DNA from 2 places in the Ruminococcus sp. OA3 genome. Region 2 is predicted to be linked to the other one. Evidence: predicted binding sites of a transcription regulator. Region 2 holds the regulator's gene; the other holds the start of a gene.
The links. Region 2 encodes NrdR, which represses ribonucleotide reductase genes. Its sites were predicted from a motif close to CACNANATNTNGTG; they were not measured.

Region 1: MCG98_RS18385 (ribonucleoside triphosphate reductase) is a predicted target of NrdR. The motif match lies at 9,981-9,994, and genes of this name have one in related genera.

The regions. Positions count from the first base shown of each region.
Region 1 covers NZ_JAKNTO010000001.1:3,980,290-3,992,419, forward strand. Annotated here, with positions in the region: gene MCG98_RS18350 (ABC transporter permease) at 1-502, opposite strand, end outside; gene MCG98_RS18355 (ABC transporter permease) at 502-1,305, opposite strand; gene MCG98_RS18360 (hypothetical protein) at 1,368-2,513, opposite strand; gene MCG98_RS18365 (LacI family DNA-binding transcriptional regulator) at 2,591-3,601, opposite strand; gene MCG98_RS18370 (sulfatase) at 3,673-5,196, opposite strand; gene MCG98_RS18375 (sulfatase-like hydrolase/transferase) at 5,440-6,774, opposite strand; gene MCG98_RS18380 (uroporphyrinogen decarboxylase family protein) at 6,956-7,432, opposite strand; gene MCG98_RS18385 (ribonucleoside triphosphate reductase) at 7,529-9,892, opposite strand; gene hflX (GTPase HflX) at 10,055-11,296, opposite strand; gene MCG98_RS18395 (tetratricopeptide repeat protein) at 11,368-12,130, opposite strand, start outside.
Region 2 covers NZ_JAKNTO010000001.1:1,546,145-1,558,274, forward strand. Annotated here, with positions in the region: gene MCG98_RS06990 (shikimate dehydrogenase) at 1-336, opposite strand, end outside; gene aroD (type I 3-dehydroquinate dehydratase) at 495-1,259, shown strand; gene MCG98_RS07000 (sigma-E processing peptidase SpoIIGA) at 1,415-2,221, shown strand; gene sigE (RNA polymerase sporulation sigma factor SigE) at 2,272-2,970, shown strand; gene MCG98_RS07010 (BlaI/MecI/CopY family transcriptional regulator) at 3,251-3,640, shown strand; gene MCG98_RS07015 (M56 family metallopeptidase) at 3,678-5,384, shown strand; gene MCG98_RS07020 (YlmC/YmxH family sporulation protein) at 5,554-5,808, opposite strand; gene asnB (asparagine synthase (glutamine-hydrolyzing)) at 5,958-7,790, shown strand; gene sigG (RNA polymerase sporulation sigma factor SigG) at 7,894-8,670, shown strand; gene nrdR (transcriptional regulator NrdR) at 8,743-9,192, shown strand; gene MCG98_RS07040 (ABC transporter substrate-binding protein) at 9,289-10,359, shown strand; gene MCG98_RS07045 (ABC transporter permease) at 10,556-11,470, shown strand; gene MCG98_RS07050 (ABC transporter ATP-binding protein) at 11,473-12,130, shown strand, end outside.

The sequences.
Region 1 (12,130 bases), 2.4 Mb from region 2:
TGCAGCCGAGCATCTGCGCTGCATCTACGATGGAATGATCTACAGACTTGGCTCCGTGATAGGCATTCTGCACAATGCTCATAAAAGCTCCTATGAATACCAGTGTATATTTCGCAAATTCACCGATTCCACACCACAGGATCACCAGCGGAATCCACGCAAGCGTGGGTATCGGGCGGACCAGTTCAAAAAGAGGCCGCATAAAGGATTCAAACTTCGGATACCATCCCATCGCAAGTCCCAGTGCAATTCCCAGTACTGTCGCCGTGATAAATCCTACTGCCCATCTTGACAGCGTGATCAGCACATGGTAAACCATGACATTTTTCCCTATCGGTTCTACAAATGATCCGAAAAATTTACGCAGAACTTCAAACGGTCCGGGCATTACCTGACTGAAAGTAGGGTTCATGGCCGCCAGCTGCCAAATCATGATCAGAACCGCAAAAGATATCACCCCCGCGGCCAGCTTCTGCCAGAATTTCGCTTTTCTCAAAGTCATCACCATCTTCCCCCTTTCATCAGCTGCCGTTCCAGAAGTGTCAGCAGATATCCGAGCGCTGCCCCTATCAGTCCTACACAGATCATGGCGGCTATAATGATATCCGGACGGTAGATTCCGCGGCACAGATTGATCAGATATCCAAGTCCTGCCGTAGCTGCCAGCATTTCTGCCCCTATAATTGTCGACCAGGCAACCCCAAGACCGACACGCATTCCGGTCAGTACAAACGGAATCGATGATGGGATAGCTATTTTGCGGAGAATCTCAAACTTCGTGGCGCCAAAGGTCTGTCCAACCCAGATGTGAACCTCTTTCGTCTGCTTAATACCGGTATAAGTATTTACCAGAGCCGGTCCGAAGGTTGCCAGTGCAATCACGATCACCTTCGGCAACATACCGATACCGAAGAGAAGAATAAACAGCGGTGTCCATGCAATCCCCGGAATCGGTCTGATAAAATCGAAAATCGGATTGATAAACATATCCGCCTTCTCATACCAGCCCATAAATATCCCAAGCGGCACTCCCACCAGGCAGCCAATGATATAACCAATCAACGTAATTTTGAGACTCGCCCACAGATGCATCTGCATCGTGGCTCCGTCGGGATTCCTGTTTGAAAATTTGTCGATCAGTGTACGCAGTACTTTCATTGGCCCGGGCAGTACATTTTCCTTGATGGTTCCGAGACTCCCCTCCGTAAACAGCCACCAGATACAGAAAAACAATACAAGCGACAAGACCGACAGCCAGATATAAGACTGTTTCTTTTTTCTCTTTTTAGCTTTCTCAGCAGGCATAATAAACCCTCCCGTCTTAACCCGTTGTTTGTCGTGGAAGCTGCCCACGGCATTGTGAATATTTAATATCCTTCCGGCATCTCAACTGTAATGGAAACGCCCGTTGCCTCTTCCAGCAGATCCTTATTGATGCTCTTAGCCACTGCATCTGCACTTCCTTCATCCAGCAGACCCAGTTTGGTCAGCTCAATCGCCGAGAATACCACATGATTTCCATATTTAAGGTCCTTCAGTTTTTCATAAGAATACAGGTCACGGACATTGATTTCTGTCCACATCTCATCTTCTGTATACTCCGTTCCCATCTCTTTAAAAAATTCCATTCCCTGGTCAAATTCCAGCTGTTCATCGTTCTGAATCTCGTCCAGTGCTTTGAATACCGCTTTCAGTGTGAGTACAATGTCATCACGGTTGCTCTTTAGATAGTCATTCGGCACAATCACTGTTGATCCGGTTCCGACACCCGTGATTCCCTCATACGTTCCCAGACATACCATACCCGCCGCTTCAGCTGCCGCACAGTAATTCATAGTTAATGCTGCTCCATCAACCTCACCGCTGATCAGTGCATTATAGCAGGATGCCGCATCCATGCTCACAAGATTATAATCTTTTTGTCCCAGATTTGCATAATAAGAATCCACCATGATCTGCTGAACAGTTCCCAGCGTCACGCCAAAGCTCAGTCCGGCTGCCGTCTCAGCATTACCGTAGACATCCGGATTTTCTTTACTGTATTCCCCCTGCACATCAGCAACAGGACACTCGGGATCTACATAAACGGCAAGCCCTTTTCCGTCATCACAGTCTGCAACCATTGTGTAATCTCCCGTGGCCAGTGCATACACGCCTGCAAATCCGTTAAACCCAATCTCTGCTTCTCCTGCAGAAAGCGCTTCATTTTCCAGTGTTCCATTTACAAAATATGTGATATTCGTCTTTAATCCCAGTTCATCAAAATACCCCATTTTGTCAGCATACCATACCGCCAGACCGTCTGTGTTAATCAGCGCCGCAATATGAATGGTATCCCCGCTCGGCGTCAATTCGCCGTCTTTTTTCTCATCGGGTGCCGTTTCCGCAGCCTCATTCTCACTGGTCGCTCCAGGTTCTTCCTTAGCTTCTTCTTTTTTCCCCCCGCACGCACACAATGCCGTTGCCATTGCCAGAACCAGCAATAAACTGATTATTTTTTTCATACCTTTCATTTGTCATCCTCCTATACATGATATTGTTTTATTTACAAAGCTGTTATCGCTTCATAAATCTGTCTTACACCCCGCACTCACTTTACTGACTCCCTCACAACAAGTTTTGGGGTTATCATAATCTGCCTCGCCTCGCCTTCCCGGGTCAGCAGGTCTATCGTATGTGTTATAATCTCCTGAACATCAAACGCAACCGTTGTCAGATGCGGTCTCCACCACTTACACATTGGAATATCATTGATACCGATAACACTGATATCATCCGGAACCTTCAGTCCACGCTCCTGCAGCGCAGCTATCATACCGATTGCAGCTGCATCATTTGCAGCAAGAACCGCTGTACATTTCCTGAATGTATCAATATGGTCTTCTGCCGCCGCATATCCCCCTTCAAATGTAATCGGACTTACTCCACTCCCCGCACTGACTTCCCGGACACTGCAGTCCCCGGGCAGCGCCCCGCGAAATCCGCTGCATCTGCTGTTGTTGGACTGATCCTTCGGATTCACCTGCAGCGCGAGCCGTCGGTGCCCACGCTGATATAGAAATTCAGCCGCAATTCTTCCCGCACCCCTGAAATCCAGCTCTATGATATTGACATTCTGTCTATGATAATAGTGGTTATCTTCTGTCATATCATAAAGACACACAAACGGAATTTCTTTTTCAAACAGGATCTGCAGGCTGTCTTCTTCATAAAACTTGTCAGTAGCAACCAAAATTATGTTGTCCATCTGTCTCTGCCCGATCAGCCGGTTGAGCGTGGCCTTTGTCGTGTCTTCACAGGCATATACCGGGAGTGTCGTGAATCCTTTCCCCTGCAGCTGTGTATGCAGCTTAGAATAGATGCTGGACCAGAACAGATTCCTGTCGAACCCTACAAAATAGTCTGAGAGAAAAACTCCAACTCTGTTCAGTTTCTGTGTTTTTAAACTTTTAGCGTTGCCATCCAGTTCAAAATTATAGGCACGGGCAAGTGCCATCACTTTCTGTCGTTTTCTGTCAGAAACATTTTCACAGTTATTCAAAACCCGGGAGACTGTCGACTGCGACACTCCTGCCAACGCGGCAAGCTCTCTGGATGTCATGTTATATCCCGCTTTCTTAAAACTTCTATTCTACTATCGGACGTCTTAATCCGAATACGTATTCAGCCGCATCAAATACCCAGCCGCTCAAACTGTTCCCCCGGCGCATCGCACTCCTGCATGCAGTCTCTTAACTGCCTGATATATTTGCGCTCCAGTTTTTCATCTGAAATGGGATATTCCTGAAGATAATCTTCTTTTATATGAAACAGAAGATTGTCCCCGTTATATTGGGACCGGCAAGAGAACTCCTGCGAAGGATTTCTGAAGTTAATGATGTCAGCCGGTATTTTATATACCGGATAGTTCGTCCAGGATAAAAATCTTCCCATCTCAATTTTGTCATAGTCTGTTTTACTGACCGCATCGTCCGCTCCAAAGTACTGTCTGAGAATGCTCGGCACGGCTGTGTAAACATTTAACGGCCGGTTTCTGTCGTCTTTGGCTGCTTTGATATACACATAAGTTCCGTCTGTATAGCCAACCTGTTTTCCAAAGTATCCAAAGATGGTTCCGCTTCTGACCTGCCTGGCCTCCCTGTCCAGGACCGGCATCAGACTTTTCCCGTGCAGCGGATAATGAAGTTTTTTGTCAGCCCCAAAGTAATCCAGCATAGTCGGCATCACGTCAATGTTCTGTGTCAGCGCCTGACTCCGCCCCGCTTCACACCCGGGTTTACAGATGATCAGCGGTATATGGAATACCTCGTTGTACGGTGCCATATAATTTTTTGCCATATATCCGTGTTCCCCCAGATGGAATCCATGGTCCGTCGTAAATATTACCATCGTATCCTTCCACATGCCATATGCATCCAATACGTCCAGGATTTCACCAATATGGGCGTCTGTCATCGTCATCAATGCCTTACACCGGTTTTTCAGATGCTGCGTCTCTTCCCGTGTGAAAATATTCGGCTGATAATCGGGGTGATTCACATCAAAACCAATATAATCTTTTTCATAGAGGTCCAGATATTTCTCAGGAACGTCATATGGCTCATGCGGGTCAAATGCTTCCACCCAAAGCATAAAATTATCAGCCTGATGATTTTGCTCCAGCCATTCTGCAGCACTGCTCAACGTCTTGACACTCGGATAATCTTTTTCCGTTTTTAGTCTCTGTCTGTTTGCCTCCTCTGACGCAGAATATTCTCCCTTGAATCCCTTCGGTCTTACTTCTTTTCGAATCCCTCCCTGGTCAGGGGGCACACACCACGAATCTCCTTCCTGTCCTCTGAACACTTCCCATGCAGTAAATCCTTTCGTATAGTTTTCGCCTCCCGGAATCAAATAATGAGAGTGATCGCTGAACATCATCGTATGTACATTTTTTTCAGCCAATACATTCTGAAGCGTCTGCTCATAAGGTTCGATCGCCCCCCATGGCTTTTCCAGAAAATTCAGCCGCCCGGTCATAATGTCCTTTCGCGCCGGCATGCAGGGCGCGCTCCCACACCAGTGATTATCAAAAACCATTCCTTTTTGTGCCAGGCGGTCCAGATTGGGCATCTGAGCCGTCTCTGCCGGATTGCTGTTATAGATATCCAGCATCCTGCGGTTCACTGTGTCACATAAAATAAATACTGTCTTCATCCGGCTTTTCTTACACCTCCTTCTATCTTGCCGTTCTGCTTTACAACATAGTTATATATTACGTGAATATTTTGCAGTTTTCACTATTCAGAATCCAGATATAACATAAGAAATTACAGATTGTTCACTTTATTTACAGCAAAACCAACAATAATCTGCCTTTTTCAGTGCGAAATATGTCCGACAAATCAAAAAAACAGTGCAGAAAAAAAATGATTCTTTCCCTGCACTGTTAAAGACACTTTATCTGCATTCAGCCGGAAGAATCTCAGGAGTATAATGCTCCACTTCCTCAATATACCCCAGCATGGCTATGCGCAATTTTTTCCGCACCCCCTCATAACTGCCATCTGCAACTAGATTTACATTTTCATCCGGATCAGCCTGAAGGTCATATAAAAACTCCTCCCGATATATGTCCGCGCCCGGAACAGCAAACCCGTCGACTCCCGGAGCAGACACGGAATACTTGTATTTTCCATCGCAGAGCGCGCGTCCCACCTGAGATTCTGAAATCTGTATAAACACTTCCTCTCTCCAGCTGACCTCTTCACCTCTCATCAGAGGAAGTAGCGATCTTCCACGATAATGGTGTGGTTTCTTTATTCCTGCCATATCCAGGATCGTGGCGGGTATGTCGATCAGGCTGACAAGCTTTTCACTCTCACGATAGCCTTTTTTAATACCCGGCCCATGAACCACCAGCGGAATATGTGTGCACGCATCATGGCATGCACGTTTATATTCTCCGTTTCTTGTCCGAAAATGGCTCCCGTGGTCGCTGCTGAAGATAATGTATGTATTTTCATACTGACCGTTTTTCTTCAGCGCCTTCACCACGCGTCCAAGATTTTCATCAATTCTCCTGATCATGCCGTAATAATCCGGCAGATTCTTTTCCCAGTCTCCCTGTCCCCGCCGTACAGCCAGATCCCCCGGAATCCAGGCATTCTGATACCGTTCGGCATAACCTTTTGGTGCAACATACCGGTACATACAGTTCTGATGATGCGGTTCGATCAATGACATCATCGTAAAGAAAGGTTCCTCTGAGTCTTTTTCCCGTTCCAGAAACTCCAGAAGCAGATCAGTTGTAAAATCCACCCTGTACTGATTTTTGTAGGGTATTAAAGTTCCGTTTTCATCGTACAGTCCCCCTTCGTAGGGCAGCGAGCCCCATTCCACAACATCCATTGCCCGCCAGTAATCTTTATATCCATAGTGAAATTCGGGCGGCACCGGTCCGTCTGTCGTCTGTGCCAGATGCAGCTTTCCGACATAACCCGTTTTATATCCGTCTCTGTTGACATACTCGGCCAGGGGAGCGCAGGACCCCGGATCCAGTCTGCACAGATTATGATAGTTGCCAGTTTCTGTGGCGTACATCCCTGACTGAAGGCATGCCCGCGCCGGTCCACAGACAGGCTGGCACGTGTAAGCTTTTTCAAAACAGGCTCCGTCTTCTGCCAGCTGGTCGAGATTCGGTGTAAGATTCAGGTTCGGATTCATACAGCCGCAGGTATCCCAGCGCTGCTGATCCGTGAAGAAAAACAAAATATTTGCTTTTTTTGTTCCCATATGTACCTCCATACTATTTTAATTTGTTATCGTATACTTAAATTTTACATAAGAGATTCACGCTTTTCATTACCCATATTCCAGATATAACATAAGAAAACACAGGGACCATAAAAAGATTTCCCCTTTTATGGTCCCTGTGTTTTCATCTATGATATTATGAAACGAGAGTATTACAGGCTTATTTTATAATGTGCTCCCCACGGCATTCTGCCATGACTTCGCCCAGACGTTTTATGTAGGACTGATAATATTCATATGGAGTCCCCGGAGCCGCCTGATGGTTGATACCGCACAGATATCCGCCCTGCAGGATCACAGGTCGCAGACGGTTAAATTCCCGGTCAATCGCCTCTGGTCCTTTCAGAATCTCCAGTTTATTGAATCCACCGATAAATTTCACCTCCGGAAACCGTCTTCTTACATCCACGATGTCAACCCCTGCATTGACATCCACGGGCAGGAATCCATCGACACCCGATGATGTAAAATTCGGAATCAGTTTCGTAAAATCACCATCTGTATCAACAAATACATTCTGTACTCCGCGCTCTCTGAGGAATGGAATGATTTCTTCATAGCACGGTCTCAGAAACTCGTCAAAAGTGTCTGGCGAAATACAAAAGAGATGGTTCCAGGCTTCCACCTTCCGAACCATCTCTTTTCAAATTGCTAAACAGACATCACCAATCATAAAAGTCGGTTGCTCCGCGCTTACGCACAACCGCTGTCCCGGACTTTTACAGATAAATCTTCAGTGTGTCTCCACATACTTCTGAATATTTGAAGCATTTACATATTTCTTCATGTTATCGCCGTCCACTACCACAAGTGTCGGCGCCTGCATGATCCCATACTTCGCTGCAAGATCCGGATTCGCCTCAGCATCGATTATTTCAAATGCCTCTCCCTCCAGTATCTCCTTCGCCGCTTTACAATTGGGACAGGTACTTGTCGTAAACAGGTATTTAAATCCTTCACCGTTTTCCACGGCTACCGTCTCATCGATGACAGCTGCCGCTGCCTTCTTCGATTTCTTTATCGCAGAATTCCCGATATCATATACTGTCCGGTTTTTATACTCCTGACTCTTGCCGTCGTTCCAGTTCTGAACCGGGCGATAGTACCCCGTGATCCTGCTGTAAACCTCTGCCGGCTGTCCGCAGGTCGGGCATGTAAAATGTTCACCTGCAATATATCCGTGATCTTTGCATACAGAATAAGTGGGTGATAATGTATAGTACGGCAGCGTATAATTCTCTGCAACCTTCCGGACCAGGGACGCTGCAGACTGCCAGTCCGGCAGTTTTTCACCAAGGAACGCATGGAACACCGTCCCCGAAGTATACAGACTCTGAAGTTCATCCTGGATATCCAGTGCATCAAAGATATCCGATGTAAACTCGACCGGAAGATGTGAACTGTTGGTATAGTACGGCGTGTCTCCCTTGCTTCCGGCTGTCTTGATATCCGGCCATTTTGCCCGGTCATGTTTTGCCAGACGATACGTTGTCGATTCAGCAGGTGTCGCTTCCAGATTATAGAGATCTCCATATTCTTCCTGATAATCAGATAGTTTATTGCGCATATGGTTCAGCACTTCTTTTGTAAACTCCTGTGTACGCACATCCGTCATATCTCCCCCGAGCCATTTCGCATTCAGTCCAACTTCATTCATACCGATCAGCCCGATTGTTGAAAAATGATTGTCAAAAGTCCCCAGATATCGTTTCGTATATGGATAAAGCCCTTCATTCAGCAGCTTTGTAATGACTTCTCGCTTCACATGAAGTGACCTTGCACTCAGATCCATCATATGGTCCAGTCTCTGATAGAAATCTTTTTCGTTCTTTGCCAGATAAGCGATACGTGGCATATTGATGGTCACAACCCCCACCGAACCGGTGCTCTCACCTGAACCGAAGAATCCTCCTGTTTTCTTGCGAAGCTCCCTCAGGTCCAGGCGCAGCCTGCAGCACATACTCCGCACGTCGCTCGGTTCCATATCGCTGTTGATATAATTTGAAAAATACGGTGTACCGTATTTTGCGGTCATCTCAAACAGCAGACGGTTATTCGTCGTATCCGACCAGTCAAAATCGGATGTGATGGAATATGTGGGAATCGGATACTGGAAGCCTCTTCCATTGGCATCTCCCTCAATCATTGTCTCAATAAACGCGCGGTTTATCATATCCATCTCCGGCTTACAGTCTTTATACCTGAAATCCATCTCTTTTCCGCCGACAATCGCCGGGAGTTCTGCAAGATCCTGGGGTACCGTCCAGTCCAGTGTAATATTGGAAAACGGTGCCTGCGTCCCCCAGCGGCTTGGCGTATTGACCCCGTAGATAAATGATTCAATACATTTCTTTACTTCCGGATAAGAAAGATTATCTACCTTAACAAACGGTGCAAGGTATGTATCAAAAGAGGAAAATGCCTGTGCTCCTGCCCACTCATTCTGCATGATGCCCAGAAAATTGACCATCTGGTTACAGAGAACACTTAAGTGTTTCGCCGGCGAGGATGTAATCTTTCCTTTTATTCCACCCAGGCCCTCCATGATCAGCTGTTTCAGCGACCAGCCTGCACAATACCCGGTCAACATGGACAGATCATGAATATGCAGATCTGCATTTCGATGTGCATCTGCAATCTCCGGATCATAAATCTCGGACAGCCAATAGTTGGCAGTTACCGCACCGCTGTTGCTTAAAATCAGGCCGCCTACTGAATACGTTACTGTGGAATTCTCTTTTACACGCCAGTCCTCCACTTTGACATAGCTGTTTACGATCTCTTTGTAATCCAGGATCGTGGATTTCATATTGCGGACTTTTTCCCGCTGTTTTCTGTACAGGATATACGCTTTTGCCACGTCAGAATATCCGCACTGTATCAAAACATTTTCCACACTGTCCTGAATATCTTCTACATTAACCCTATCCTCTTTGATTTTTTTCTGAAAATCAGAGGTGACACGCAGACTCACCATCTCCAGCATATCCTGACTATATTGCTTTTGATTTGCTTCAAATGCCTTGCCGACCGCCTCGGTAATCTTCGCAAGCTCAAAATCAGCTATGGCTCCGTCTCTTTTTTCTACTTTAAACATTACATCTGCCTCCTCTGCAATCCTTAAGTCCCTGACTGCGCTATGGAACTATCATATCAAAGGATGCCGGACCCGTCAATACGCAAAATACCATATATTGTATGCTGGACAACCGGGAGCCCCCATTTCTAGGGGCTCCCGCAAATTTACGGACTTTTTCCATCACACTTTTCCATATATTTCCACCGGTACATAAGCCTTGACAGAAATACCTTCCGGATAGTATTCCTCTTCCACAACCTGTCCGACCTGTCGGATCATGCTGATGACATTCGCTCTGTCGTATCCATAGAAACGTTCAATATAAATCTGCTCGGCCTGAAGCATGCGCACCAGTTCTTCCTTCAGTTCTTCCATGCCTGTCCCGGTCTTCGCTGATGTCCTGATGATACAGTCAGCCTGAAGATCTTTCAGATTTTCAGGACAGTCTACCTGATCCTGTTTATTGAAGAGCGTAATAATTTTCTTTCCTTCTATTCCCAGCTGCCGAAGCGTATCATACACAATATGCATCTGCTCATCCATCTGCGGATTTGACGCGTCCACCACATGTATAATAATATCTGCAAATTTTGCCTCTTCCAGCGTACTCTTAAATGCATCTACAAGATGGTGCGGCAGTTTCCGTATAAAACCAACGGTATCTGTCAATAAAATCTGCTGTTTGCCCGGCAGGTCAAGCACGCGGGTCGTCGGATCCAGCGTCGCAAACAACTTGTTCTCTTCCAGTACCGACGCACCTGTCAGGGTATTTAAAAGAGTGGATTTTCCTGCATTGGTATATCCTACGATCGCCGCCACTTTCTGATTACTCTTTATTCGCTGACCGCGCAGCAGCTCTCTGTGACGTTTCATTTCTTCCAGATCCTGCTTCAGCTGCGTGATTCTGTTGCGGATCATACGGCGGTCCATCTCCAGCTTCTTCTCACCGGGTCCGCGCGTACCTATCCCGCCTCCAAGACGGGACATCGAATTTCGCAGCCCCACCAGCCTGGCGGCACGATATTTCAACTGCGCAAGTTCAACCTGCAGTTTTCCCTCTTTTGTGACGGCACGCCCGGCAAAAATATCCAGAATTACAAGCGTTCGGTCCATAACCTTACATTGCAGTTCACTTTCCAGAGTTCCGTACTGTGCCGGGGATAATTCATCGTCGCAGACGATTCCCGTAGCATCCAGTGTATACAGCAGCTCTCTGAGCTCCTCCAGCTTCCCGGGTCCCACATAGCTTCCCGGATGTATGTTTTCTCTTTTCTGAATGACCTCGCCCACCGTAACAGCTCCGGCTGTTTCGACGAGTTCCTCGAGCTCCCGCAATGATTTTTGCGTGTCGTCGCCGGCATCTGTCTGAATCCCAATCAAAATGACCCGCTCTTCAATGTTTTTTGACTCATATAATTGCATAGCCCACCCCTGTTTGTAAAATGCAACTTTTTTGGTTACTTCTCCCCTTACCTGCGCTCCCCATTGCGCAGTTATCTGCTTTTCAAAAACTCATTTTCCCTCACGGCAGTCTTATCGTCCGGATACCTTTCCAGATATTCTGCCATTTTTGATTTTGCTGTCTCAAAATCAAGCATATATTCATACACGACGATCTCATTGAACAATAAGCTCTGGGTTTCCGTGGCATCTTTACACTCCAGACCTTTTTTTATGTTGCTCAGCGCATTATCATAATTTTTTTCGAAAATATCACACATCGCAAGCCCATTATATGCTTTGGCCTGATTTTCTTCCTCTTTCAGATAATCCTGGTAGAGGCCTCGGGCACTGGCCGCATCATCGATCGCCAGATAGACCTTTCCAAGCAGCAGAACTGCATCTGCATCCCCTTCATTGATGGCCTGAGTCAGCTCTTCCCTGGCACTCTCATAGTCCTTCAGTTCATAATAGATCCTGCCCCGGTTATAATAATCGGATGCCTCCCTGGGCTTTAACCCAAGAGCCCTCTGGAGATACTCTTCTCCTGTTATCGTATCACCTTTATCCGCATATGCCTGATAAATTTTCAGATACATTTCATAATCCCGGCTGTCTTCCACTGCACTGTCAAAATCATTTTTGGCCTGTTCCTCATCCTCCAGTTCCAGATATACACCGCCCCTTAGAAAATAGGTCTCCGGATCTTTTTCCAGTTTCAACACATCCGTATACACTTCGGCTGCTTTCTCATACTCCCCATAATTCTTCCGTGCCAGTGCAAGATAGTACATGACATCCTTTTCAAACTCTACG
Region 2 (12,130 bases):
AATACCGTCTGTATTATAACCGGTTAGTATCCCGTTGTCATTGACGACAGTGTTGGCTGCTCCAATCAGTTCTGCAGCGGGGGACAGGCGGTCCATGAGTTCCATGATCTTATTTTTGTTCGGCATGGTCAGGTTAAAGCCTCGGATGCCGGCTGCTTTCAGTCCGTTGACGGCTGTGGACAGCATTTCCTCACCTACTTCAAAACAGAGATATACGTAGTCGAGCTTCAGCGCACGAAACGCTTCGTTGTGCATAAGGGGGGACATGCTGTGGGCAACGGGGCTTCCAAGGAGTCCCGTCAGTTTTGTATGGCCGGTAATAGAGATGTCTGTCATCGTTTTTCCTCCAAATCGTAAGTTTCACTCACTTAGCTTATCATGAGATCCTGCCAGTGTAAAGATTGACAAGGGACTTTTAGAACGGTATAATGAGCGCATCGCGTGGCTGGTACAGGCTGACGCCTCTAATTTGAGAGAGAGACAGGTGAAATTATATGATACAACCCATACAGCTTGGAAAGCTGATGATAGGAAACGGTATACCGAAAATCTGCGTTCCCATAACTGGAAGAACGAGAGAAGATATTATAAGGCAGGCGGAAGGCACCAGGACTGCGGGGGCGGATTTGGTGGAATGGCGAGCGGATTTCTTTGAAAATGTCGAAAATTTGCAGAGCGTAAAAGAAGTTCTGTCGACAGTTCGCGCTATTTTATGCGATATTCCTCTTCTTTTCACCTTCCGCACGCAGGAAGAGGGCGGGGTTCTGGATATTTCGACAAAATATTATGTAAACTTAAACACGGCAGCAGCCGAAACAAAGCTTGTGGATGCGGTTGATGTCGAGATTTTCCGAGGTGATGAGATTGTACAGTCATTGATCCAAAAAATTCATCATAATGGATGTGTTGTTGTCGGATCGAATCACCATTTTACGAAAACCCCCGCAAAAGAGGAGCTTCTGGCGATATTTGACAGAATGGAGCTGAAAGGCGCGGATATTCTGAAAATTGCTGCGATGCCCCGGGACCCGCAAGATGTGCTGACACTTCTTGCGGCTACGCATGAGGAGACGAAGCGTACCACGCGTCCGATCATTACCATGTCCATGGCGGGTATGGGGGCTGTAAGCCGTATCAGCGGCGAGGTTTTCGGCTCCAGTGTTACTTTTGCTGCGACAGAGGCGTGTTCTGCGCCCGGACAGCTGCCTATAGAAGAGATGCGGCAGATGCTTGGCTCACTTCATAGAAGTATGCAGTAATTTACTTTACATAATTAAAAATCTTAGAGGGAAAAGCTGTCGAAAAGATATAAAATCCGACAGCGTACTTTTGACAAAATTAACACCTCTCATAACCTATAATGAATCTTGCTTATTCCAGTAAGTGCGTATTCAAAGGTTATGGGGGGTGTTTTGTGTACTATGAGATCTTCATAGACGTCTTTTTTGTAACAAATATGGTGATGGATTATTTTCTGCTGCGAATCGTAAGCCGAATACTCAGATGTTCTGCCACACATCTGAGAAGTCTGGCGGCGGCAGTGTTCGGAGCGCTTGCGCTTTGTCTGCTCATCATCATACAGCTTCCGGACTGGAGGCTGCTGAATACGGTACTGGTGCATGTGGTAATCAATACTTTGATGGTAAAGTTCGGATGCAAAATCAAAGGCTGGAAAAAAATATTACAAGGCTTGCTGCTCTTATATCTGGCGTCATTTCTTACAGGCGGTCTGCTGACTAGGTTGCAGACCCATCTGACAAAATCTGGTTTTTGGACTTTTTTGCTTCTTGCGGCCGTGAGTTATCTGGTCATTACCGCGGGCATCCTGGTATACACGCGATTAAAGGGAAATGTCACAAATCTTTATGAAGTAGTGCTGTACGCAGGAGGGAAATGCAAGGAAGTCAAGGGACTATATGACACCGGAAACCGGCTGTTCGATACAATATCGAAAAAACCGGTATCCATTGTGGATGAAAGCGTAGTGGAAAGTCTGTTCTCACAGGACGAACTGCTGCAGTTCCATCCACATTACATCCCGTTCCAAAGTGTGGGGTGTACACAGGGAGTCATACTTGCGGTCACGCTGGATTCCCTGGTGGTAAAAAATGAAACTATGAGCAGGACAGTCGATCAGCCGGTTATCGCACTGGCAAAGGGCCACCGGTCGTTTGCAGGACAGTGCCAGATGATTTTAAATCCGGATCTGGTAGACGGTTAGGAGGAAAGAATATGATACATGCTGTATTGCCGAACCGTGTTCGGTTTGGGATGTTTCCTGGATTTTCGAGAATGATCTTTAAAAAACCGGGAGAAATTTTTTATATTGGAGGAACTGATGTACTGCCGGCACCGCTGGATGCAGAGCGGGAGGCGGTCGTTATTGAGAACCTGGGCAGCCAGCAGGACAAGGAAGCCAGGGATGAACTGATAGAACATAATCTGCGGCTTGTGGTGTACATCGCACAGCGATTTGACAATACCGGTGTGGGTGTGGAAGACCTGATAAGCATCGGGACCATAGGCCTGATCAAAGCGATCAATACATTTAATCCGACCAGGAAGATCAAACTTGCAACTTATGCCTCGCGCTGCATAGAAAATGAGATCCTGATGTATCTTAGAAGAAACAATAAAACAAAAATGGAAGTGTCCATTGATGAGCCGCTGAATGTGGACTGGGATGGGAATGAGCTGCTGCTGTCAGATATTCTGGGGACAGATGAGGATGTGATCTACCGCGATATCGAACACGAAGTAGAGTGTAAGCTGCTGGGAAAAGCCATCAGCAAACTGTCTGACAGGGAACAGATCATTATTAAACTGCGGTATGGTCTGCAGTCACCGGACGGTAAGGAAAAGACACAAAAAGAGGTTGCGGATATGCTTGGTATTTCACAGTCCTATATCTCAAGACTTGAAAAACGCATTATGAAGCGGCTGAAGAAAGAGATTGTGAGATATGAGTGACGTTCATAATGAATGGCATATAATATTGACTGGGAAATGATTTTTTGCAGTTTAACGGCTTGCCCTGGGGCAGGCCGTTTTTTGTTTCACAGGATCGCACCGTGGCAAAAGGGAATCATGTCGCTGAAGCAACCCGCCGCAGAAAAAGAATCCCGCAAGCGGGATTTTTTCACGCCCTGTACTTAATAATCATTGACAAATTTCTTCTACAGGTGTAGAATGAAATAAGTTCTACATATGTAGAAGAATAGAAATATGCATGGGAAAAGGGGAAAACAGTATGAAGAGCAAATATCAAAGACTGCCCGACTCAGAGCTGGATATTATGATTGTGCTGTGGAACGGACATGACAGGATGAGCCGGATGGAGATTGAGGCTGTCGTAAATGAAAAGAAGGACCTTGCACCGACAACGATTCTTTCGCTGTTGACCAGATTGGAGAAAAAGGGATTTGTAAAAATTGAAAAGCAGGGAAAAAGTAACCTGTACTCTCCGGTCATCCGGCAGGAAGAGTATCTGCAGAATGAAAGTAAAACTGTGTTGGAGAAACTGTATGGAAATTCCATTAAAAAGTTTGTGGCATCCCTGTATCAGGGGAATCAGATTGCCGAAGAAGATCTGGATGAATTAAATGACTTCTTAAAAGAACTGGAAAAGCACAGAGATTAGAGAAAAACGAGGTAAGAGAACACGAGGGGGTCAGTGTATGGTTAATACGATTCTTCATATTTTAAAAGTTAATATATTCGCTGCAGCCTGTATTCTTGCAGTCATACTGCTTTCACGTGTATTCAAAGGCAGATATTCTGTCCGGTGGAAATATACCATGTGGCTGCTGATCTCATTATTTTTGATGTTTCCGGTTAATATTTCGAATGAACGGGCAGTTGTAAGACTGGAGATCAGGCAGCAGGATAATACCCCTGGCACAGTACATCATACAGTGGGGAACACGCCTTTGGCGGATGTGTCTCAGGTGCAGGAAAAAGAAGCGGGACTAAGCGGCAACACTTATGAGCAGAAAGAACCTGCGCTTACGCTGACGGATATACTGACTTATTTTTGTTATATCTGGCTGACCGGTTTCTTATTTCTGGCATTTGGCAGGCTTATCTCATATTACCGTTCGCTCGATAGGCTTAGACGCTGGGGAATGCCGGTGAAAAACAGCAAAATAACTAAAATATACCGTGCGGCATGTACTGAGAAACATATCAAAAGAGTACCGAAACTGATGATGAATCCGAGAGTGCAGTCGCCTGTTTTAGCAGGGCTTGGAAGAACGTATCTTTATCTGCCGGATGTTCCCTACACAGACCGGGAACTGGAACTGATTTTGAAACATGAGCTGTTTCATTACCGGCATAAAGACCTGTGGTATAAGATGTTTTTGCTGATTGTCGATACGGTCTACTGGTTCAATCCGCTGCTGCATTGGATGATAAGGGAAGCGGACAAAGATATCGAATACATCTGTGATTGTTATGTAATAGCCGGATATCCGAAGAGTGATCACGCAGTCTATAACAGGCTGCTGCTGAAAACAGCAGCTTCAGGGAATTCACACTATCTCACCGCAAGCCTGAATGACAGTAAGGCGGCATTTAAAGAAAGGATCTGGTATATGATGAAAGCTGCGAAGTTAAGAAAGGGAATCATTCCAATTTTGATGCTCACGTTTGTCTTAGTGGTTGCCAATGTTCTGGTGGGATGTTCTGTGAACAAAAATGAAGGGGAAACAGATGCTCCCAGCGCACCGGTGACCGGGAAAGTACAGTCCGGCTCTGATACGGGTGTGAAAGATACGTCTTCGGCGGACCAGGGAGAAAAAACGGGTGAAAAATTGCCCAAACCAGAACAGACCCGGGAAGCCAAGAAGACACCGGAACAGACCCTGGATGTACAGCAGACACCGGAAGCGGAAACGACTCAGCAGCCGGAAGTCATAACGGCTGACGAAGAGAAGGACTCACCGGAAGATGCTGAAGTGCCCGCGGAGAATCACGACAGGGAATCTGCGGTGAGTGCTAAAGTCCAGTTATATGAAGGGACGTACTTTGACAGTGTAGTTACAGGCTTTGATGAGGAAAAAGTCGTTGACGGGCTGTATATTGAGGATGACTACTGTGAAGTTGATATTTCAGATATTACAGATACATCTTTTGATTTTACAGCATATAAAGTAGGTGGGATGACGGGTGAGCGGTCGTTGATTTTTAAGAAACATACCGCGGAATTTGCAGATGGCGGGACGCGTGCAGTTTATAACGGTGATGAATATACACTTTATTTTGAGTTCCCTGATAACCACGCTTCACATCCCGTTGTTACCGATATCGTGATATCGGGATTTCCAGCGCTGGAGGCTGCCACGTTTGTTAATAATAACATACCGGGATATGGATTTTCCTGAGGATACATCTGCTGCCAGCAGTAAGCTGCAGTTCCGCCGAAAACGGAACTGCAGCCCTTTATCACTGTCAGAAATAACAATTTGAAAACAAGTTGCTGAATACTTTATGTATCATCCTGCATTATGATAATCACAGGATTCGCAGGAAGGAAATTCAGCCGCGGCACGGTTAAAACCTCTTCAGACATACATCCTCGCGGATTTCAACAAGAATAATATCATCTCCGATTTGTTTAATGCACTCCCATGGAATCACATATTCGCAGTCCCGGCCCATGAGCCCCCACAGCTTGCCGGGACCGGGGATGATCAATGCGGTAATACGGCCGCTTTTACATTCAAATTCCAGGTCGACCGGGCAGCCGAGGCTTTTACAGTTGCAGATATTGATAACTTCTTTTTGTCGCAGTTCAAAAAGGCGCAAAGCGACCACCTCAATGCCGTTTTTATAGTATATGTAATTTTAATAGAAAAAGTTTATAATTCTTAAGATAATTTCTATATTGTTTAAAGGGCAGAATTGTTATAATAAAAACAGTGTGTTTAAAAGTACGTATGAAAAGGGAGAAAGTAATGTGTGGAATAACCGGATTTCTTTCCGAGGGGAAGTATGAAAAAAACGAAACTGCTTTAAAAAAAATGAACAGCAGAATCATTACAAGAGGTCCTGATGATGACGGGTATTACGTTGATGAGGAGATCGCTCTTGCCATGCGCCGGCTTTCCATCATAGGACTTGACAACGGCAGACAGCCAATGTGGAATGAAGACGAAACACTTGTCCTGGTCTACAATGGTGAGATCTACAATTATCTGCAGCAGAAGGAAGAACTGCAGCGGAAAGGACATGTATTCACAACAGATGCCGATACGGAAGTGATTCTTCACGGATATGAAGAATATGGTGTTGATGTTTTGAAAAAGCTCCGGGGGATGTTCGCCTTTGCACTGTGGAATACAGTATCCAAGACCCTGTTTATCGCACGGGATCCATTCGGCATCAAGCCGCTGTTTTACTGCACACAGAATAATGGATTCTGTTTTGGATCGGAGATCAAGGCACTGCTTGCGCACCCTGATGTGAGAAAAGAGCTGAATGAAAATGTACTTCCGGGTTATTTGTCTTTTCAGTATAATCCGCTTGAAGAAACATTTTATAAAGGTATCTACCAGCTTCTGCCGGGACATTATATGATGATCGAAAACGGAAAGATGCAGATTCACCGTTACTGGAGAGCCAGATTTAACGCTGAAGAGACTATGCGCAGAGAGGAAGCAGAGGAACGCCTGGAGGAGGCACTTCTGAATTCTGTTGAAGCTCATAAGCTCAGTGATGTCGAGGTTGGTTCCTTCTTGTCAGGAGGCATAGACTCTTCTTTTCTGGCTGTAGCAGGAAAGATGGAAAAGACATACAGTATCGGATTTGAGGAAGCCGAATATGACGAGACAAAAAAAGCTGAGGAACTGAGCCGGGTCAACGGGATGACAAATCATTCCAGACTCATTACCCGAGAAGAGTATTGGGAGGCGGTTCCCTGGGTTTTGAAGGCGCTGGATGAGCCGGTGGCAGATCCGTCTATCATACCACTTTACTATCTCTGTGAACTGGCGGCAAGGGATGTTAAAGTCGTTTATTCCGGGGAGGGGGCAGATGAACTGTTCGGGGGGTATAACATCTACCAGTCTGCACTGGCGCTGGAACCATTTGTGCGTATCGTGCCGGCAAAGATACGGCGCCGCCTGCGGCAAATGATGGAGTGTCTGCCGTTTTCATTTAAAGGCAGGGAATATCTGATCAGGGCCGGACAGAGCGTGGAGGAACGCTTTATAGGAAATGCCTATATATTCAAAAACCAGGAAGTTAAAGAACTGCTGAAGAACAAAGAACTGGTCACATATACGGAACAGGATGTTGCAGCGGCATATTATGCCGAAACAGAAGGCCTTGATGACATAACCAGGATGCAGTATATAGACATTAACTTCTGGATGCGCGGCGATATCCTGAGAAAATCGGACCATATCAGTATGGCACATGGACTCGAAGTAAGAGTTCCCTATCTGGATGAGGAAGTCGCGAAAGCAGCATTTTCCGTTCCTGTAAGGCATAGAGTTACGCGTAAACAGACGAAATCATTTTTCCGCAGTGTTTCCGGCGGATATCTCCCGCAGGAGACATCCAAAAGGCGGAAACTGGGATTTCCGGTCCCTCTTCGAAAGTGGCTGATGCAGGAACCGTATCAGGGAATCGTGAGAGCGGAATTTGAGAGCGAAACCGCAGAGAAATTTTTTGAAAAAGACAGACTGACAGTATTGCTGGACCAACACAAAAACGGGAAAAGGGATAACAGCAGAAAAATCTGGACAGTATACCTTTTTTTACTTTGGTACAGGGAAAATTTTTGATTGTCAAGGGCTAAAACTTTGTAAAATTTCAGCCGGATGCGCATAGCAAAGCGCCATAATGAGAACCATTTTACTAGAAAAAACTTCTAGGAGGATTCTTGTTATGGCGCTTAATAAAGTTGAGATATGCGGAGTCAACACATCAAAATTACCGATACTTAGCAATGAAGAAAAAGAAGAATTATTCCGAAAGATCAAACAGGGGGATAAAGAGGCCAGGGAAAAATATATAAAAGGAAATTTGCGTCTCGTCTTAAGCGTGATCAAACGTTTTTCCAACAGTAATGAGGCTGCCGATGATCTGTTCCAGATCGGCTGTATCGGACTGATCAAGGCGATCGATAACTTTGATACGACATTAAACGTCAAATTCAGTACGTATGCCGTGCCGATGATCATTGGAGAAATCCGGCGTTATCTGAGGGATAACAACAGTATTCGTGTGAGCCGCTCTCTGAGAGATATTGCATATAAAGCTATTTTCGCCAAAGAAAACTACGTAAAGCAGAATCTGCGTGAACCGACCATAGCAGAGATTGCCGAGGAGGTAGGAATCCAGAAAGAAGATATCGTATATGCGCTGGATGCGATCCAGAGTCCTATGAGTCTGTACGAACCGGTATATACTGAAGGCGGAGATACGCTGTATGTGATGGACCAGATCAGCGATAAAAAGAACAAAGAAGAAAACTGGATTGAGGATCTGTCTCTTCAGGAAGCGATGAACAGACTGAATGAACGGGAAAAACATATTATTCAGCTTCGGTTTTTTGAAGGAAAGACTCAGATGGAGGTGGCAACTGAGATAGGAATCTCTCAGGCACAGGTATCACGCCTGGAAAAGAGCGCACTGCGAAGTATGAAAAATTATCTGTCATAATTTGCAAAGAGAGAAGAAAAATGTTATGATATTCACAGTTGTGTGATGGGAGAGCGAAAAAGGGGGAAGAGCATGAGATGTCCATTTTGTAACCAGGATAACACCAGGGTTGTTGATTCAAGGCCAGTGGAAGACAGTAATGCAATTCGCAGACGCCGGATGTGTGATGAGTGCGGAAAGCGTTTCACCACATATGAAAAGGTTGAGACCATTCCGCTGATTGTGATTAAGAAAGATCAGAACAGGGAGCAGTATGACCGCGCAAAGATTGAGGCCGGTGTACTTCGGGCATGCCATAAACGTCCGATTTCGGCAGAAAGAATAACGGACCTTATAGATTCAGTCGAGACTGAGATTTTTAATATGGAGGAACGCGAGATCCCCAGTTCCGTGATCGGAGAAATTGTGATGGATAAACTCAAGGACCTGGAGGCGGTTGCGTACGTGCGTTTTGCATCCGTTTATCGCGAGTTTAAAGATGTAAATACGTTTATGGATGAACTCAAAAAGATTTTGAAATAGATTGCCCTTTCCGTCAGAGTATGTTATAATTCAAGCGTTATTGATTGGCACTTTAGCGAGTCAAAGCGCCAAAGAAAATGAGGAAAGAGGGATCATATGAAAAACAAGACAGTGAAAAGAATTCTGGCTGTTGGTCTGTCTGCAATGCTGGCGGCAGCAATGTTCGCAGGATGCGGATCTAAGAGCAACGATGAGAGCAAGTCTGCAGATGAGTCAGCCGAAACTACGCCTACGGCAGAAGCAGCAGATGACGCAGCTGAAGAAGAAAATAAAGAGACAGGGGACGGCACTGTATATAAGATCGGTGTCATCCAATATGTACAGCATGATGCGCTGGATGCATCCAACAAAGGTTTTTTTGCGGCACTTGATGAAATGGGAATCCAGTATGAGGCGGATCAGCAAAATGCAGCGGGAGAGGCTTCATCCTGCCAGACAATTGCACAGACACTGGTGAATAATGGAAGTGACCTGATCTTTGCCATCGCAACTCCGGCAGCACAGGCTGTTGCAGGCGTAACATCTGATATTCCGGTAGTTCTGACAGCTGTTACAGATCCTGCAGAATCCGGACTTGTTGAATCCAACGATGCTCCGGGCGGGAATGTAACCGGCACATCTGACCTGACTCCGGTTAAAGAACAGATTGATCTGATGAAACAGATTCTTCCTGATGTGAAAAAAGTTGGTGTTCTGTACTGCTCCGCTGAGTCAAACTCTGCGATTCAGGCGCAGATGGCTAAAGATGCATGTGCAGAGCTGGGGATCGAGTGCGAAGATTACACGGTGTCCTCATCAAATGAAATCCAGTCCGTTGTAGAATCATCCATCGGAAAAGTAGATGCTCTGTACGCTCCTACGGATAATGTTATTGCAGCAGGTATGGCAACGGTAGCGATGATTGCTAACGATAATAAGATGCCGGTAATCTGCGGTGAGGGCGGAATGGTGACAGAAGGCGGTCTGGCTACTTACGGAATTGACTATTATCAGTTGGGTTACATGGCAGGACAGCAGGCAGCAGAGATTCTTGTGGATGGAAAGAGCCCTGCAGAAATACCGATTGGTTATCTGGACGCATCAAAATGTGAACTGCAGGTTAATGATGAGACAGCGCAGGCACTGGGACTTGACTTATCTGCACTGGATACAGGGAGCGAAGAGTAAGAAACAGGCGCAGCAAATGTATCGAAAGTGGAAAACAACTGGACCAAGGGAGCCATCTTCGGCTCCCTTGGTATTTCTGTTCTTTAAGATTATTCAACTCTGAAAAGATTTTGACGAAAGAATAATGAGAAGCATTGTGTTTTCGTGAAAGTATTTTCTTAAAAAAGGTACCACGTACACGTAGGAGGATAAAAATATGAGTGGTTTTTTTGTTTCAATGCAGGGAGCGGTATCACAGGGAATTCTCTGGGGGATTATGGTACTGGGAGTTTATATCACCTTCAAAATTCTGGATATCGCAGATTTAACAGTTGATGGAAGCTTTGCGCTCGGGGGATGCGTATGCGCCACATTGATCGTTGCACATGGCTGGAATCCGGTGGCAGCGCTTCTGGTATCGCTGGTGGCGGGTGTGATCGCAGGGGGTGTGACAGGGTTTCTGCATACGGTATTTGAGATACCGGCAATTCTGGCGGGAATCCTGACGCAGATTGCCCTGTGGTCTATAAACCTCAGGATCATGGGTGGAAAGAGCAATATTCCGCTGCTCAAATCAGATACTGTGTTTTCATGGATGGTGGAGGCGACAGGGCTTTCACAGACTCATGCCAGTATGATACTCGGGGCAGTGATCGCGGTATTGTGTATTGCTCTTTTATACTGGTTTTTCGGAACGGAGCTGGGAGCGTCTCTCCGTGCCACAGGAAACAATGAGGATATGATCAGGGCGCTGGGTGTCAACATCAAAAAGACAAAAATGCTGGCTCTGATGATCAGCAACGGTCTGGTTGGCCTTTCAGGAGGTCTGGTCTGTCAGAGTCAGAAATACGGTGATATCAACAATGGCACGGGTGCCATTGTGATCGGTCTTGCAGCAATAGTTATCGGTGACGTACTGATGGGACGGCTCCGCTCTTTTGGAAGCAAGCTGACTTCGGCCATTGTAGGTTCGGTTGTCTATTTCCTGATTCGTGCGATTGTATTGCAGCTTGGCATGAGTGCAAATGATATGAAACTGCTTTCAGCGATCATAGTTGCGCTTGCACTGTGTATACCGGTGGCAATCGAGAAACTGCGGATCAGAAAATCCTATTCTGAAGGGGGAAAATAGACATGTTAAAACTAATGAATGTACAGAAGACGTTCAATAAAGGGACGATCAATGAAAAGAAAGCGCTGACAGGCATTGACCTTCATCTGAGGCAGGGGGATTTTGTGACGATCATCGGCGGAAATGGTGCCGGCAAATCAACGATGCTGAACATGATAGCGGGAGTGTATCCGATCGATTCCGGGAAAATCATTCTGGACGGTGAGAATATTTCAAGAAAGCCGGAGTATGCAAGAGCAAAATTTCTCGGACGGGTATTTCAGGATCCCATGAAAGGCACGGCTGCACAGATGGAGATTCAGGAGAATCTGGCACTGGCATACCGAAGAGGCCAGCGGAGGACGCTGCGGTGGGGAATCACCAGGGCGGAAAAAGCGCGGTACCATGAGGAATTAAAAACTCTGGGTCTGGGTCTGGAGGACCGTATGACTTCGAAGGTGGGTCTGCTTTCCGGAGGCCAGCGGCAGGCGCTGACGCTTTTGATGGCGGCACTGCAGCAGCCGAAGCTGTTACTGCTGGATGAGCATACGGCGGCACTCGATCCTAAGACGGCAGCCAAGGTGCTGGAACTGACAGAGAGCATAATATCGGAACAGAAGCTGACTGCGATGATGGTCACACATAATATGAAGGATGCGATCCGTATGGGCAATCGTCTGG